2 regions of the Streptomyces sp. NPDC058401 genome follow, and region 1 is predicted to be linked to the other one. Evidence: riboswitches for the same ligand, from Rfam matches in the RefSeq annotation. Region 1 holds a riboswitch; the other holds the start of a gene.
What was found. A riboswitch is a leader RNA that binds a small molecule or an ion and turns the genes downstream of it on or off. The one in region 1 is predicted to bind glycine.
Positions count from the first base shown of each region.

Region 2: it holds a riboswitch for glycine, as region 1 does, so the genes downstream of both, gcvT (glycine cleavage system aminomethyltransferase GcvT) here and gcvP (aminomethyl-transferring glycine dehydrogenase) in region 1, are expected to answer to the same signal.

Region 1 is NZ_JBHXKA010000139.1:9,812-13,181, forward strand. Features, by position in the region: gene ACFWNV_RS33410 (DNA polymerase IV) at 1-689, shown strand, start outside; gene ACFWNV_RS33415 (PRC-barrel domain-containing protein) at 965-1,330, opposite strand; glycine riboswitch at 1,450-1,548, shown strand; gene gcvP (aminomethyl-transferring glycine dehydrogenase) at 1,748-3,370, shown strand, end outside.
Region 2 is NZ_JBHXKA010000106.1:5,448-8,817, forward strand. Features, by position in the region: gene gcvH (glycine cleavage system protein GcvH) at 1-221, opposite strand, end outside; gene gcvT (glycine cleavage system aminomethyltransferase GcvT) at 326-1,441, opposite strand; glycine riboswitch at 1,626-1,729, opposite strand; gene ACFWNV_RS29840 (AAA family ATPase) at 1,953-2,585, shown strand; gene ACFWNV_RS29845 (enhanced serine sensitivity protein SseB) at 2,778-3,370, shown strand, end outside.

The sequences.
Region 1 (3,370 bases):
CGCTGACCCGTTCGGAGACCCTGCGGGGGCCCACGGACGACCCCGCGGTGGTGCGGGAGGCGGCGGCGCGGCTGCTGGAGGCCGTGGACACCACGGGCGGGGTGCGGCTGCTGGGGGTGGGCGTGACGGGGCTGGCGGACTATACCCAGGAGGATCTCTTCGCTTTCGCCGATGCGATGGCTGCGCGGGCGGGGGTGGATTCGGCGGATGGCGCGGGTGGCGCGGGTGGCGCGGGTGGCGCGGATGGCGCCGGCGGGGGTGCGGTCGGCGTCGTCGATCCTGATGGGGGGCAGGAGGGCCGGGCGGAGGCCTTGGGGGGGGGGCGTGACGCCCAGCCGGGGCAGGGTGCTGTGCCGGGGCCCGGTGCCGGGTCGTCGCAGGTGGAGAGCTCCGTGCAGGGGCAGGCCGTCCAGGCGGGGTCCGGGCCCGGGCCCCGGCCTGATGGCGTCGAAGGTGTGAGTGAGCGGGTGTGGCCGGCCGGGAGCGATGTGCGGCATGCCGAGTACGGGCCGGGGTGGGTGCAGGGCAGCGGGGTCGGGAGGGTGACCGTGCGGTTCGAGCAGCCTGGATCCGGGGCGGGGCGGGTGCGGACGTTTCTGCTGGAGGACCCCGAGCTGGAGCGGGCCGATCCGATGCCGCTGGTCGGGGACCGGGGCGTGGGGGTCGGGGGCTCGACGGCTTCGGAGTGAGTCCGGGGCGGCGTGCGGTCTGGCTGTGCCCGGGGTGCGGGGGTTGGGCCCTGCGGGGCTGTCCCCTACCCGCCCTTCCACCGTTCCCCGGGCTGCGCCCGGACCTCTTTCCCGGGCTGCGCCCGGGCCCCTGCCGCGTGCGGCGCCCGGACCCGTTTCCCGGGCTGTGCCCGGATCCCTGGCGCGTGCGGCGGCGTTTCCGGGGGCCAGCCCCCGGGCCCCCGCTCCTCAAACGCCGGAGGGGCTGGATTTGGGCTGGTCTGGGCTGTATAGGGCTAGGGGGTGTCGGGGGTCTTGTGGCCGAAGTCGTGTTGGAAGTCTGAGGGGAGGGCCAGGTCCAGGCCGTAGTGGTGGTAGAGCTGCAGCTCCTGTTCGGGGGAGAGGTGGCGGCCGACGCCGAAGTCGGGGGCGTCCCTGATGAGGGCGCGTTCGAAGGGCACGTGCAGGGTGTCGCCCACCATCTCGCTGGGCTCCAGCGGGACGAAGGCGTCCCGGCTGAAGAGTCCGGTGCGTACGGCGGCCCATTCCGGGACGCCCGTGGCATCGTCGAGGTAGACCTCGTCGACGGTGCCGATCTTGGTGCCATTGCGGTCGAACGCCTTGCGGCCGATCAGGCTGCGGGGATCGATGTCGGTCTGCACGGTCCGGTCCCTCCATTGGGGCGCAACTCCTCCGTAATGACTACAAAAGTGCATTTCCGGAGAGGGGGCCACTCGAGGGAGGTCCGCAGATCGTCGCTGGTAGGCTGGGTGATGGCTGTTGACCCTGTGCGGGAGAGTCCTCCGAGTGAGTGAGACGGAGGCGCCGAAGGAGCAAATCCTCCCCGGAATCTCTCAGGCATACGTACCGCACGTGGTGAGGCCACTCTGGAAAGCAGGGGCGGGTACCGGGCGCGCAGTGCCGGTCCCTCTCCTCACCGACGGTGAAAGCCGGGACTTCGTGGGCGATCCCCGCGCAGCCCGGTGAAGCTCTCAGGTTGTGATGACAGAGGGGGAGGCCGTCCGGGTGCCCGCGCCGTGGTGCCCCTCGCAGGTCGTACGACCAGGAGGCCTCCGTACATGACCGCCAACCGCATTCCGCTCTCCCAGCTGGAGCGAGGCATCCCCTTCGAGCAGCGCCACATCGGCCCGGATGCCGAGGCGCAGGCGAAGATGCTCGCCCATGTGGGCTACGGCTCGCTGGACGAGCTCACCGCAGCCGCGGTGCCGGATGTGATCAAGACCACCGCCGCGCTGAACCTGCCCGAGGCGCGGACCGAGGCCGAGGTGCTCGCCGAGCTGCGTGAGCTCGCCGACCGCAACCAGGTCCTCTCCTCCATGATCGGCCTGGGTTACTACGGCACCTTCACGCCGCCGGTGATCCTGCGCAACGTCATGGAGAACCCGGCCTGGTACACGGCCTACACGCCGTACCAGCCGGAGATCTCCCAGGGCCGCCTCGAGGCCCTGCTGAACTTCCAGACCGTCGTCGCCGAGCTGACCGGCCTGCCGACCTCCGGTGCCTCCCTGCTCGACGAGGGCACCGCGGCCGCCGAGGCCATGACTCTGGCCCGCCGCGTGGGCAAGGCCAAGGGCAACATCTTCCTCATCGACGCCGACGCGCTGCCGCAGACCATCGCGGTGATCCAGACCCGTGCCGAGCCGATCGGCATCGAGGTCGTCGTCGCCGATCTGAGCGAGGGGATTCCGGCCGGGATCGCCGAGCGCGGTGTCTACGGAGTGCTGCTCCAGTACCCGGGTGCCTCCGGCGCCGTGCGGGAGATCAAGCCGGTCATCGACCAGGCCCACGAGCTCGGTGCGATCGTCGCCGTCTCCGCCGACCTGCTCGCCCTGACCCTGCTGACCTCCCCGGGCGAGCTGGGCGCGGACATCGCCGTCGGCACCACCCAGCGCTTCGGCGTCCCGATGGGCTTCGGCGGACCGCACGCCGGCTACATGGCCGTCCAGGCCAAGCACGCGCGCTCGCTGCCCGGCCGCCTCGTCGGCGTCTCCGTGGACGCGGACGGCAACAAGGCCTACCGCCTGGCGCTGCAGACCCGTGAGCAGCACATCCGCCGCGAGAAGGCCACGTCCAACATCTGCACCGCGCAGGTGCTCCTCGCCGTCATGGCCGGCATGTACGCCGTCTACCACGGCCCGGATGGGCTGCGGACGATCGCCCGCCGCACCCACCGCTACGCCAACCTGCTGGCCGCGGGCCTGACGGCCGGCGGGGCCGAGGTCGTGCACGGCTCGTACTTCGACACCCTCACCGTCCGGGTTCCCGGCCGGGCCGCCGAGGTCGTGGCCGCCGCCCGCGAGGGTGGCGTCAACCTGTTCCAGGTCGATGCGGACCTCGTCTCCCTCGCCTGTGACGAGACCACCCTGCGCGCCGACGTCGAGGCCGTCTGGGCCGCCTTCGGCGTCACGGCCGACATCGAGGCGCTGGACGAGAGCACCGCCGAGGCGCTGCCCGAGGGCCTGCTCCGCTCGGACGACTACCTGACCCACCCGGTCTTCCACCAGCACCGGTCCGAGACGGCGATGCTGCGCTACCTGCGCAAGCTCTCCGACAAGGACTACGCGCTGGACCGCGGCATGATCCCGCTGGGCTCCTGCACCATGAAGCTCAACGCGACCACCGAGATGGAGCCGGTCACCTGGCCGGAATTCGGCCAGGTGCACCCGTTCGCCCCGGTCGAG
Region 2 (3,370 bases), on a different contig from region 1:
GTGACGGGGGAGTACAGGTCGCTGACCGACTTGGTCGACTCCAGCTCGCCGCAGGTCTCGCCCGCGGTCACCGTGTCGCCCACCTCGGGAAGCTGGGCGTAGACGACGTCACCGAGCGCGTTGGCCGCGAACTCCGTGATGCCGACCGTCGAGACGCCGTCGACGGCGTCCGACAGCCACTCGTGCTCCTTGCTGAAACGCAGCTGCTGGGGGTTGCTCATGACCTGATTCTCCTGGATGCGGGGGAGTGGATACGAACGGTGGTCCTGCGGGACCGGCGCGACGCTCCGTCCGGCGGTGCGACGCGGTGCGGTGCGGTACGGGGCTACTTCTGCCGCTTGTAGAACGGCAGGGCCACGACCTCGTACGCCTCATGCGTACCGCGAATGTCCACGCCGACACCGGAGGTGCCGGGCGCGGCGTGCGCCGCGTCGACATAGGCCATCGCGATCGGCTTGCCCAGCGTCGGGGACGGGGCGCCCGAGGTGACCTCGCCGACGATCCCGCCGTCGAAGGTCACGGAGAAGCCGGCGCGCGGAACGCGGCGGCCCTCGGCGATCAGACCGACCAGCTTGCGCGGCGGGTTGGTCGCGGCGCGCTCGGCGGCGGCCTCCAGGGCGGCGCGGCCGACGAAGTCGCCCTCCTTCTCGAACTTCACGACCCGGCCCAGACCCGCGTCGAACGGGGTCAGGGAGGTGGTCAGCTCGTGCCCGTACAGCGGCATGCCCGCTTCCAGGCGCAGGGTGTCGCGGCAGGACAGGCCGGCCGGGACCAGGCCGACGCCCTCGCCCGCCTTGGTCAGCGCCTGCCACAGCTCCACGGCGTGCTCGGGCGAGACGAACAGCTCGAAGCCGTCCTCGCCGGTGTAGCCGGTACGGGCGATCAGCGCGGGCACCCCGGCGACCGTGCCGGGCAGGCCGGCGTAGTACTTCAGCCCGTCCAGGTCGGCGTCGGTGAGGGAGGCGAGGATGCCGGGGGACTCCGGACCCTGCACCGCGAGCAGCGCGTACGCGTCGCGGTCGTCGCGGACCTCGGCGTCGAAGCCGGCGGCGCGCTCGGTGATCGCGTCCAGGACGACCTGGGCGTTGGAGGCGTTCGCGACGACCATGAATTCGGTCTCGCCCAGGCGGTAGACGATCAGGTCGTCGAGGATCCCGCCGTCTTCCTGGCAGATGTGCGTGTAGCGGGCGCGGCCGACGCCGACCGTGGAGATGTTGCCGACCAGCGCGTAGTCCAGGACCTTGACGGCCTCGGGGCCGGTCAGGGTGATCTCGCCCATGTGGGAGAGGTCGAACAGACCGGCCCTGGTGCGGACGGCGTTGTGCTCGTCGCGCTCGCTGGCGTACCGCAGGGGCATGTCCCAGCCCGCGAAATCGGTCATGGTTGCACCGAGGGAACGGTGCAGCGCATCGAGGGCGGTCAGGCGGGGGGCAGTGCTCATGGGTGTGGCTCCCGGGTCCCAGGGCATGACATGACGAGGAGGAGTTCCTCCCCATCTGTCATCGGAACCTGAGAGGTTCGCCGAGAGTTCCCCGCTTCCAGGGGAAGGCCTTCGACTTGCACCTTGGGTGGAGCCGTCACCAGTGCCCTCACGGGCGGTGGCGCGGCTCGCTTTTCAGATCTGCCTCATCCACGCGGTACGGGGCCTGAGAGATTCAAGGGAGGTACTTGCTCCTTCGGCGCCCGGGCACCGCCTTGCGGCGTGCCGGGACTCTCCCGCGCGGATTCAAGCGGCCGGTATGCAGTTAGGTGTCCAGATGGCGCACATCATTGCACGACGTGCGGCCGAATGGGGGAGGGGGTCCGCAAGCGGAGCGGAACCGGACACCCCGGATTACCGTCTCTTTACACTCAGGGGGACCGGGTCCAGGCGACCCGTCGCGGGGGAGGCGAACACTGTGCGGAGATTCGGACCACTGACGGCGACAGGCACCGGCACCGTCGAGGGAGCGGTGGCAGGGGTGCCGTCGCAGCGCGGCGTCGCAAGGGATCCGGCGTCGGCCGGAGCGGCGGGGGAGCCCGGAGCGGTGCGCGACCTGCGCGGGGCCGAGGGCCCGCGGCGGCTCAGCTTCGCCGCCGGGGACGTCGTGGTGGTCTCCGGACTGCCCGGCGGCGGCAAGAGCACCCTGATCAAGCGGGCCGCGGAGGGCGGCGGGATCGACTCCCAGGACGCCCGCGAGCGGTGGGAGCGCCGGATGCCGGCCGCCCTGCCCTACGCGGTGTACCGGCCCGCGGTCCGGATCGCCCACTACTGGGGCCTGTGGCGGGTGCTCCGCTCCGGGGCCCCGGCCGTCGTCCACGACTGCGGTACGCAGAGCTGGGTACGGGCGCTGCTGGCCTCGGCGGCCCGCCGGCGCGGCCGCGCACTGCACCTGGTCCTGCTGGACACCACGCCCGAGGAGGCCCGGGCCGGGCAGGCGGCGCGGGGCCGCGGGGTGTCGGCGTACGCCTTCGCCCGGCACCGCGGCGCGGTGGCCCGGCTGCTGCGCGAGGCCGAGGCGGGCCGCCCGCCGGCCGGCTGCGCGTCGGTGACCCTGCTGGACCGGCCGGCGGCGTCCCGGCTGACGTCGATCGGCTTCCGCTAGCGGGGCGGGCGGCGGGCGGCGTCCCGGCGGCAGCGTCCCGGCGGCAGCGGGCAGGCGGCGGTGGTCAGGCGGCCAGGGGCAAGGCTGCCGGTGTCCGACGGCCGGTGTCCGGCGGCCCCCGGCCCGGGTGTCGCAGGCGCCCGTTAATCTCGGGTCGACACCACGGGCAGAGGCAAGCGAGCGGAGACGTACATGTGGCCGGGTAACGAGCTGGAGCAGGTGCTCGGGGCGGCGCTCGGACAGGCGGAAGCCGGAGGGCGGATCCTGGAGGTCCTCGGGCGCAGCCCGCTGTGGATCCCGCTGCCCGGCGGGGTGAACAGCCTGAGCCTGCCCACCATGGAGATCGACGGCGCCGCGTACGTGCCCGTCTACAGCTCCGAGGAGCAGTTCCGCGCCTGCGCCGGACCCGCCATGGACTTCGCCGTCGCCCCCGCCGTGGACTTCGCCCGGGGCCTGCCCCCGCAGCTCGGTCTCGCGGTCAACCCCGAGGGATCGGTCGGGGTGCCGCTGCCCCCGCAGGCCGTCGCGGAGCTCTGCCGCACCGGCCGAAGCCCGCTCGACGGCCCGGCCACCGGCGGCCGGGTCCGGCTCTACGAGCCCGACTGGCAGGAGGATCCGGTCGAGTTCCTGGCCGCCGCCGCGGAGGAGTTCCGCTCCACCGGGGTCGTCGCGTCCGCGCACCGCTGCCTCGCCAGCGTCGAGGGCGGCTCGCCGGAGCTCTACGTCGGGGTCCACCTGGTGGGATGGGAGCCCGAGATGCGAAACGCCCCGATGGACGCGCTGGG